3 regions of the Streptomyces sp. HUAS 31 genome follow, and region 1 is predicted to be linked to each of the others. Evidence: riboswitches for the same ligand, from Rfam matches in the RefSeq annotation. Region 1 holds a riboswitch; each other region holds the start of a gene.

Region 1 (3,245 bases):
GAAGGGGTCGCCCTCGGGGAGATCGAAGGGGGGCATGGGGTGCTGCCTCACTCTCATACGCTCCGTATGCCATGTGGTCGGTCGGGCCACACGTTACGTGTGAGCCGCCTGCCTTGGGCAGTGCGAAAACCCGCGTCGCGGGGACCGGTGGCACGGCGGCTCGTCGCCCCCGGCGGCGCCCCGGGCCTACGGCGCGGCCACGTCGGAGTGAAATCACAGAGGCAGGAAGGCAGTTGTGCGCGCAATAGCACAAATGGAACCGGAACAGGTGTCAACACATGTGAACCCAGCAGCCGTCCGGTTCAGGTCGAGTCGATGGGGCTTCCTGTCCGTATTCTCTGATCATGGCCCCACCCATCGCATATTCACTCATCGCCACTGACCTGGACGGGACGCTGCTCCGCGGTGACGACACGCTGTCCGACCGGACCCTCGACGCGCTCGGGCGGGTGGTGGCGGCCGGTGCTCAACACCTCGTCGTCACGGGGCGGCCGGCGCCCAGAGTGCGGCCGCTGCTCGACATCCTGGGCAGTACGGGGCTCGCGGTGTGCGGGCAGGGCGCGCAGCTGTACGACGCCGGCGCGGATCGTCTGCTGTGGTCCGTGACGCTGGACCGGGAGCTGGCGGAGACCGCGCTCGGCAAGATCGAGGCCGAGGTGGGGCAGGTGTACGCGGCCGTCGACCAGGACGGCGTCGACGGGCTCACGCTCATCGAGCCGGGGTATCTGATGCCGCACCCCACGCTGCCCGCCGTACGCGTCAGGCGCCGCGAGGACCTGTGGTGCGAGCCGATCAGCAAGGTGCTGCTGCGCCACCCGACTCTGTCGGACGACGAGTTGGCGGCGACGGCGCGTGCGGTGGTCGGTTCGCTGGCGACGGTCACCATGTCGGGGCCCGGCACCGTCGAACTCCAGCCATGCGGCATCACCAAGGCGACCGGACTCGCGCTCGCCGCCGAGCATCTGGGCCTCGGTCCGCGCGAGACGATCGCCTTCGGGGACATGCCCAACGACATCCCCATGTTCGACTGGGCCGCCCGTGGGGTCGCGATGGCCAATGCGCACCCCGAACTCAAGGCGGTCGCCGACGAGATCACGGCCTCGAACGAGGACGACGGCATCGCCGTCGTCCTGGAGAGACTGTTCGCGGACACCCTGGCGCATATCGCCCGGTAAGGGGCGATATGCGCCGATGGGTGGCCAGCCGCTCCTAGTGGGGCCGCTGCTCCTAGTAGGGCCCGTTCACGTTGTCGATCGAGCCGTAGCGGTCGGCCGCGTAGTTGCACGCGGCCACGATGTTCGCGACCGGGTCGTAGGGGTCGTACACGGTCCCCGGCACGTGGTAGGCCGCGAAGGTCGGGTCGATGACCTGGAGGAGGCCCTTGGACGGGGTGCCGGCCACGGCGTTGGAGTCCCAGTTGTTGATGGCCAGCGGGTTGCCGGACGACTCACGCATGATGTTGCGGTGAATGCCCTCGTACGAACCGGGGATTCCGTTCTGTCCCATGATGTCCAGGGCGTTGCGGATCCAGCCGTCGAGGTTGTCCGGGAACGTCTTCACGGAGGACTGGGTGGCCTGGGCGACGGAGGACTTCTTGGCGGGCGCGGCGGCCTTGGAGGCCGTCCTGCTCGGCGTGCTGACCTTCTTGGTCGCCCGGACCTTCAGGTCGGTGCCGGGGTGGATCAGCCGGGGGTTGTCGCCGATGGCCTTGCGGTTGTCCTTGTAGAGCTGCTTCCAGCCGCCCTGGGCGTCGTAGCGGTCGGCGATGCCGTAGAGCGTGTCGCCCTTCTTGGTGGTGTACGCGACGGAGCCGACCTTCGCCGTGGCGGGCTCGGCGGCGGTTGCGGTGGTCGCGCCCAGGAGGGGGAGGGCGAGAGCGGCGGTGCCGGTTCCGGCGATGACGGCACGGCGGGTGAGCGGGGTGGTGCGGGGGCGGCGGTGCTTGCCTCGGGGCATGGCGCTGTTCCTCTCCGACGCCTGCGAGGTGAGCTGTCGGGTTCGGGCGGGAGATGCCCGGCCGGGCCACCGTGCGGCAGCGCGACTTCACCCCTAGCCGGGCCGGCGCGCCATGAAGGCGTCCGATCCGGCGGCTTACCTGGGTCCCCCGCTCCTGCCGTGCGTTTGTGAGTTGCGTGGGTGGATGACTCGGGCGGCGGCAGGATTAGGCGTCCGCCCGACGAGCGGGAACGTATGCGAGAGCACATGCCCGGAACAAGTGTCGTCGTCACCTGTAGTGCAGTTTGACCTTGGTCTGAGGTGAATGGGGCACTTGATCCTTTGCGGTTGTTAACCCTCAACTTGCTTTCGGTGCAAGGCGGGAAGAGGCGTCGCAGGAGGGGCGTGTCGACGGGCGTGAGTGACCCAACTCACTGGCAGGCGCAAGAGCGGCAAATCGGGCAATGGCTCCAACTCGCCTTTATCCGGCTGTCCGTGGAGTCCGTTTTTCCCGTGTCAGACGGAAAAGCACTCCTTCGCCCTGCGTGGGGACCGCCTCGCGATGATCTTTGTTCCGTCCAACGTGCTTGCGCACAAGGGGAGTTCTGTCGCGCCATGGCCAACGCTTCCGGGTGCGCATGTCGACCCTGAGGGTGGAACCTCGCGTGCGGTGCGAGTCGTTGTCATGGCAGTCCCCCGTCGGGCCGACGGGGGTGTGATCGGTGAGCCGGCCGTCGACGAGGGAGGTCAGGTGGGTGAGGGCGGCCGGGACGGCCGAGGCGGCGGCGGGGCCGGTTCGGGACACGGGTCGCTACTTCCGTATAAGTCGATCGATATCCGGCCTTATCAGGTGATCAAAAACATACCGGCCGTGATCCGATACCGCCCGTGGTGGACGGGTGGGCGGCAGCGGTGATCGAAACCTGACCGGATACGCTGACTTGAGTGATGGCAGCGACCTATCGACAAACCGTGTAACAGCCAGTGGACACCAGCAGACAGGAGACCCCTCGTGACCGTCGTCGGGCCGTTCGGGCTGAGCGTGCGGGACCAGGCTCTGGAAGCCGATGTCCAGGCCGGATTGGCGGCTGTCGAGGAGGGATTGCTCGAAGCCACCAAGAGTGAGGTCCCCTTCATCACCGAGGCCGCCCAGCATCTGGTGCGGGCGGGTGGGAAGCGGTTCCGGCCGCTGCTCGTGATGCTCGCGGCCCAGTTCGGGGACCCGTACGCGCCGGGGGTCGTCCCCTCGGCCGTCGTCGTCGAGCTCACCCATCTGGCGACGCTGTACCACGACGACGTGATGGACGAGG
Region 2 (3,245 bases), 970 kb from region 1:
TGTCGGGCGAGCGCCAGCAGGTGCGCCGCGTCCTGCTCCCGCTCCTCGGCCTGCTGCTCGCCATGGGCATGCACGCGATGTGGAACGGCTCCTCGGCCTTCGGCGAGTACGGCTTCTTCGCCGTGTACGCGACCCTCATGGTGCCCGCGTTCGGGCTGCTGACCTGGCTGGTGATCTGGACCCGGCAGCGCGAGCTGCGGACCGTGCGCGAGGAGCTGCCCGCCTATGTCGTCGCCGGCTGGCTGTCGCCGGGCGAACCGTTCGCGCTGGGCTCGATGCGGGAACGGCGGGTGGCCCGGCAGTACGCGCGCCGGCACGGCGGACGGACGGCGGCGCGGACCGTGGCGCAGTACGAGGCCTACGCCACCTCGCTGGCGTTCCTGCGGCACCGGGGCCGCCGCGGCCGGGCCGGCGCCGACTTCGTCGTACGGGAGCAGGAGTTGCTGCACGCGCTGTGGCACCGCCGGGAGTTCGCCCGCCCTGCCCTGGAGCACGCGGCCGCCGCACAGTCCTGGCGGGGGCACGAGCACGGTTACGGCCACCCGCACGTGGCGCCGCTGCCGGTCTACTGGCAGTCCTACGGCCAGGTCGAAGGGCCGATGTACGGCCCGGCGCCGTACCCCGCTTACAACCCGTACCGGACGTGACCGGGCCGGCGTACCGGGGGCGTTGACGGACTCTTCCGGACATGCCGAAAACCGGCAGCCCTGGCGTCGGGGGGTCGTCGCCAGGACTGCCGGGGATCAGACGCGATACCCGTCCAGGGGTGGAATCAGGGGGTGAGGCCCTTGCCCTGGAGCCAGGCCATCGGGTCGATGCCGCTGGTGCTGCCGCCGGGGTGCACCTCGAGGTGGAGGTGGGCGCCGGTGACATTGCCCGTGGCGCCGACGCGGCCGATGACGTCGCCCGTGTTGACCTTCTGGCCCACGCTGACGCTGATCGAGGACTGGTGCGCGAACCAGAGCTCGGTGCCGTCGTCGAGGGTGATCTCGGTCTTGTAGCCGTAGGAGCCGTCCCAGCCGGCGAAGGTGACCGTGCCGGAGTGGATCGCCTTGATCAGCGTCCCGGTGGGGGCGGCGAAGTCGAGGCCCGTGTGGTACCCGGAGGACCAGTAGGCGCCGGCCTGACCGAACGTCGAGGTGATCGTGTACGAGGAGGTCGGCAGCGTGTACTGCTTGGCCAGCTCGGCGAGGCGCTCGGCCTCGGCCTTCTTGCGGGCCTCTTCCTCGGCGGCTGCCTTCGCGGCGGCGGCCTTGGCCTTGGCCTCCTTCTCCGCCTTGGCGGCCGCGTCGGCGGCCTCCTTCTCGGCGGCGGCGACGGCAGCGGCGGCGGCCTTGTTGTCGATCTGGTCCTGCTGGAGCTCGGCCTGGGCGATGATCCGGCTGCGCAGCGCCTCACCGGCGTCCGAGGTGCCCTGCGCGGTCTGCTCGGTGGTCTCGCCCATCGTGCTGAGCGCGGTGGCCGCGTCGTCGGCCGGCTCGGACGAGTCGTCGGAGATCAGCGGCAGGTCGGGCATGGTGATGGCGACCGGCGGCTTGCCGCTGTTCGCGCTGGCCATGCCGCCCGCGCCGACGGCGGCTATGACGCCGACGCCGAGAACCGTGGAGCTGCGGGCGAGTCCCCCGCCACGCTGCTTGGAGACGCGGTGCCTGCCACGAACGGGGCGAATGGACTCCGCGGTGGGGTTCCACTCCTCGAACGGGCCCTCGTCGGTGCGGAAACGGTCGTAGCCGAAGGTGTCGGTGTCGCGTTGACTCGGCACGAACGGGGCTTGCGGAGCAGGCCGGTTGGACGCCACGTGGGCGTACTCCTTTCCTTCCTTCTCGCCTACCGGGTTAGCTGACGGGTTCGGAGCAGGAAGGTCTCCTACGCGCGTATATCAACCGTGACTTCCCGGCGATATTCGCGCGATTCACCCCAGGGTGGTGGTTCCCCGGCTCCCTTGCGGGACTCGGCGCGTGCGCACGGAGCCGCCTCTTGTGACGGCTGGGACGACCGCGCTGCGTTATCGAACGTTAATAGACGCGAGGTGCGGATTCCAAGCTGTTCCTCTTGATCATTAACGATTTTCGCCCGGACTTACAGGTCACGAGCGGCCTAAATCGGGCGAGTTGGCCAAACCTCAGAGGCCACACAGATATTGACGGTATGTCAGTTGTTATGCGGAGGGCGGTCGTCCGATCACCCCCGGTGACGACGGTCAAGGTCGGCGCACGGCAATGAGCGCCATGTCGTCCGCCATCCCTCCACCGGAGTGCCGTCGCACCTCCACCGAAAGCACACCGAGCAACGCCCCCGGTTCGCACAGCGCCTCGGTGCGTCCCGCGAAGGCCCTCTCGGGGTCGTAGAACCGTCCGCCGACGTCAAGCGGACGAACCGGCGGGCATATGAGATCCGCCCTTCCTCCACCTCACCAGGGTTGCCGAAGCGGCGGTGGGGAGCGAGCGCTGAGAGCCCGACCGGGAAAACACTCAGGGCCGGAACTGAATCAGTTCCGGCCCTGAGCCTTCAGTAGCGGGGACAGGATTTGAACCTGCGACCTCTGGGTTATGAGCCCAGCGAGCTACCGAGCTGCTCCACCCCGCGGCGATGACTCAATAGTACGCCATCCGCGGGACCCGAAGCACACGACTTTCCGGGGCACTGTCCTGACCAGGACTTTTCGGACAGCTGTGCGGGCCGTGTCACACCCTGGCGCTCAGGGCAGCAGGTGGGCGTTGGGCGCCTTGGCGCGCTCCTCGTACTCCGGCAGCACCAGCACCTCCACGCCCTGCGCCGCCAGCATCCCGCTCCCGTCGGCGCCCGCCACGAAGGTGTCCGGCTCCCGCCAGGCCGTCACCACCCGGCGGGCCCCCGCCCGGAGGATCAGCCGCGCGCAGGGCACCGGGCGGGACGAGCGGTGGGTGCACGGCTCCAGGCTGCTGTACACCGTGGCGGACGCGAGCCTCGGATCCCCGGCCGCGATCTTCGCCAGTGCCGCCTCCTCCGCATGCGCCACCGGATCGCCGCCCTCCCGGGAGTACCCGCGCGCCAGCTCGGTCCCGTCGGCCGCGACAACCACCGCGCCGACGCTGAAGGCCGTCTCCGACGGCGGGCACCGCTCCGCCAGCTCGCACGCCAGCGCCAGCCAGTGCCGGTCCGCGGCGGCGGGGAGGGCGCCGGTGCCGGGTGCCGTCGGCGCGTAGCGCATCAGTACGACGTCCTCGATGCGACGCGACTCCAGCAGCCGCAGCCGGCCACCCTGG
Region 3 (3,245 bases), 2.7 Mb from region 1:
CCACAGGTCGAGCACCGGGCAGCCGTACCGGTCGGCGATGGCGCGCACATGTCCGTTGTACGTGGCGATCTTGCCGCGCAGATGCTTCAGCACGGGCACGCCACGGGTGTCGAAGCCGGTCGTCACCATGACGGTGCCGACGGCCGAGGTGAGCCGGACGATCGCCCGCTCGAAGCGCTCGGCGACCTCGTCGGGGTCGGTTCCGGGTCGGATGATGTCGTTGCCGCCCGCAGAGAACGAGACCAGGTCCGGGGCCAGTTCGGCGGCCTTCGGAAGCTGGTTCTCGATGATCTGGTCGAGCAGTTTGCCGCGTACGGCGAGGTTGGTGTAGTCGAAGTCGCCCTCGGGGCGCCGGTCCGCGAGCAGGACCGCGAACCGGTCGGCCCAGCCGACGAACGCGCCGTCGGGGCCGGGGTCGCCGACGCCCTCGGTGAAGCTGTCCCCCACCGCAACGTACGACCCGATCACTGCACTGCTGTCACTCTTCGAATCGTCTGCCACATCGGCCCATGATTCACCTTCGAATGTGACCTACGCGACCGTAGGAAAGGGTTGACGATCGGTGAGATAAGCCACTCCTAAAGTGTTCACCAAACGTGGAATAACCCTTTGAACAGGGGTGTTGTGGGCGCAACATGCCGAAGGCCGGACCCGGGGATCGGGGTCCGGCCTTCGGCCGCGTGTCAGGCAGGTGGTTCTGGCGTGGCGCCGCGTCAGCCGATGGCGACACCCTTGGCGCGCAGGTAGGCGACCGGGTCCACGTCCGAGCCGTAGTCCGGCGTGGTGCGGATCTCGAAGTGCAGGTGCGGGCCGGTGACGTTGCCGGTCGCACCGGAGAGGCCGATCTGCTGGCCCGCGGTCACCGTCTGGCCGCTGGAGACCGAGAGCGAGGACAGGTGGGCGTACTGGGCGTAGTAGCCGTCGGCGAGCTGGATGACGACCTGGTTGCCGTACGCGCCGCCCCAGCCGGCCGAGACGACGGTGCCCGCGCCGACCGCCTTCAGCGGGGTGCCGGTGGCGGCGGCGAAGTCGACGCCGGTGTGGTAACCGCTGGACCACATGCTGCCCGCGACCTTGTAGCCGGTGCCGAGGGAGGCGCCGGACAGCGGGGCGGAGAAGCCGTTGACGGTGCTGGTGGTCTCGGCGGCCGCGGTCGCCTTCTTGGGCGCGGCGGGCTTCGCGGCGGACGAGTCCTTCGCGGACGACTTGGACGCCGAAGAGGGCTTGGAGGGCGACGACTTGGGGGCGGTCGTCGCGGCCTTCTTGCCGCCGATGGCGAGCTTGAGGCCCGGGTGGATCAGCGACGGGTCGGAGCCGACGGCCTCACGGTTGTCGGCGTAGAGCTTCTTCCAGCCACCGCTGACGTTCTGCTCGTCGGCGATCTTCGAAAGGTAATCGCCGACCTTCACCGAATAGGTCCGCACGTCCGTCTTCTTCTGGGCGACCTTCTTGTCGGCGGCCTTCTGGCCGGCGACCGGAAGGGACTGAACGGCCTTTTCCGAAACGGACTGCGAGGGAGCGGCGTGGGCGCCGGTGGCTCCCATGAGCGGAAGAGCGAGAGCGGCGCCACCGGTTCCGGCGACGGCTATGGAGCGGGTGAAGCGCAGGGACTTCGGACGGCGATGCTTACCCTTCGCGGGCATGACGAATTCCTCTCCGGCGCCTGCGAGGTGAGCTGTCGGGTGCGGGCTGGAGATGCCCGGCCGCGCCATGGCGCGACTTGACCCCTAGCCGTTCCGGAGACCGGAACAGGCGGTTGTACCTGTGGGTCCCCCGCTCCTGCCGTGCACGGGTGAGTTTGCGCGGAATCCGAGCGGCGGCAGGATTGGGCGTCCGTCCGGATTGGTGGCGAACGTAAGCGAGGAAGACGCATGGGAACAAGTGAGAGGTTCCGTCCGAATGCGTTCCTGTTGATCCCTTGTGGGAATTAGCCGTCACCGTGCGTGAAATATGAGGGCGTCGCCCGACTCAAAGCCCCTTGAAAAGCCTATGAATTACGTGGACATGACGGGCGACGCACCGTCACGGCTATGACGCTCCTCACGTGACACTGCTCCAGCTTTCTTTATTGCAGAGCGAGTTGGAATGAAGGTGCCAATTCGGACAGATCGCCTAGATGCGACGGAGTCGAATAACCATCGCATCAAGGTCGCCCTTCAGGTTGGCGCGCAGTCCGTGATGCACCAGTACGGCCCCTCGGTGAATTTCGCCCGTTTCAAGGCATTCATACGCAGCTGTCGGATCCAGACCACGCAGCCGGAGCGCCGGGAGGGGCTCGCCGTAGCTCTGCGCCTGGAGCCAGGCCAAGACGACCGTTTCGTCCCCGAGCACGTACTGCACCGCACTCAGCCCGCCCCGCGGGGGCCGCAACCGGTACAGGTCGCCGCGCTGCACCAGGGGCCGGATCTCCTTGTAGAGCGCCACCCACTCCCCGGCCTCGGCGAGCTCCTCCTCGGTCCACCGCGCGAGGTCGCCGCCGACACCGAGCACCCCGGCCATCGCGCTCACGAACCGGAAGCGCAGCGAGCTGGCACGGTGGTTGAGCATGGCGTTCGGGCTGTCGGTGACCCAGGCGGCCATGGCCCGGGCCGGATGGATCTGGCTGAAGCCGTGCTGGATGGCGAGCCGGTCGAGCGGGTCGGTGTTGTCCGAGGTCCACACCTGGTCCGTACGGCCGAGCACACCGAGGTCGATGCGCCCGCCGCCGCCCGAGCAGGACTCGAAGGCGACGCCGGGGTGAGCGGCGCGCAGCCGGTCCAGCAGGTCGTACAGGGCATGCACATGGTCGACCCACAGGCGCTGCGGATACGCCTCACCGGGCCAGCCGGCATCGCTGAAGCAGCGGTTGAAGTCCCACTTCACATAGTCGATCAGAGCACTGGAGAGCAGCCCGTCGAGCCGCTCCCAGAGGTACTCCCGGACGTCGTCGCGGGCCAGGTTCAGCACGAGCTGATTGCGAAATTCCGTACGCTTTCGTCCCGATTGGTACTGAACCCAATCAGGATGTGCGCGATACAGCTCGCTGTCCGGATTGACCATTTCTGGTTCGACCCAGATGCCGAACTGCATGCCGAGCGCGTGCACGTACTCGGCGAGCGGCTTGAGGCCGGAGGGGAAGCGGTCGGGGTTGGGCGTCCAGTCACCGAGCCCGGCGCGGTCGCTGGTGCGCGTCCCGAACCAGCCGTCGTCCACCACGAACAGCTCGACGCCGATGGCCGCGGCCCGCCGCGCGAGGAGGCTCTGCT

Evidence for each region. A riboswitch is a leader RNA that binds a small molecule or an ion and turns the genes downstream of it on or off. The one in region 1 is predicted to bind cyclic di-AMP.
Region 2: it holds a riboswitch for cyclic di-AMP, as region 1 does, so the genes downstream of both, PGH47_RS20395 (M23 family metallopeptidase) here and PGH47_RS24985 (LysM peptidoglycan-binding domain-containing protein) in region 1, are expected to answer to the same signal.
Region 3: it holds a riboswitch for cyclic di-AMP, as region 1 does, so the genes downstream of both, PGH47_RS36630 (peptidoglycan DD-metalloendopeptidase family protein) here and PGH47_RS24985 (LysM peptidoglycan-binding domain-containing protein) in region 1, are expected to answer to the same signal.

The regions. Positions count from the first base shown of each region.
Region 1 covers NZ_CP116353.1:5,582,627-5,585,871, forward strand. Annotated here, with positions in the region: gene fahA (fumarylacetoacetase) at 1-36, opposite strand, end outside; gene PGH47_RS24980 (HAD family hydrolase) at 345-1,175, shown strand; gene PGH47_RS24985 (LysM peptidoglycan-binding domain-containing protein) at 1,228-1,956, opposite strand; cyclic di-AMP (ydaO/yuaA leader) riboswitch at 1,962-2,130, opposite strand; gene PGH47_RS24990 (polyprenyl synthetase family protein) at 2,948-3,245, shown strand, end outside.
Region 2 covers NZ_CP116353.1:4,616,289-4,619,533, forward strand. Annotated here, with positions in the region: gene PGH47_RS20390 (PrsW family intramembrane metalloprotease) at 1-647, shown strand, start outside; gene PGH47_RS20395 (M23 family metallopeptidase) at 773-1,798, opposite strand; cyclic di-AMP (ydaO/yuaA leader) riboswitch at 1,810-1,967, opposite strand; tRNA gene PGH47_RS20400 (tRNA-Met) at 2,513-2,586, opposite strand; gene PGH47_RS20405 (dihydrofolate reductase family protein) at 2,699-3,245, opposite strand, start outside.
Region 3 covers NZ_CP116353.1:8,279,428-8,282,672, reverse strand. Annotated here, with positions in the region: gene PGH47_RS36635 (SGNH/GDSL hydrolase family protein) at 1-468, opposite strand, end outside; gene PGH47_RS36630 (peptidoglycan DD-metalloendopeptidase family protein) at 714-1,643, opposite strand; cyclic di-AMP (ydaO/yuaA leader) riboswitch at 1,648-1,813, opposite strand; gene PGH47_RS36625 (alpha-galactosidase) at 2,113-3,245, opposite strand, start outside.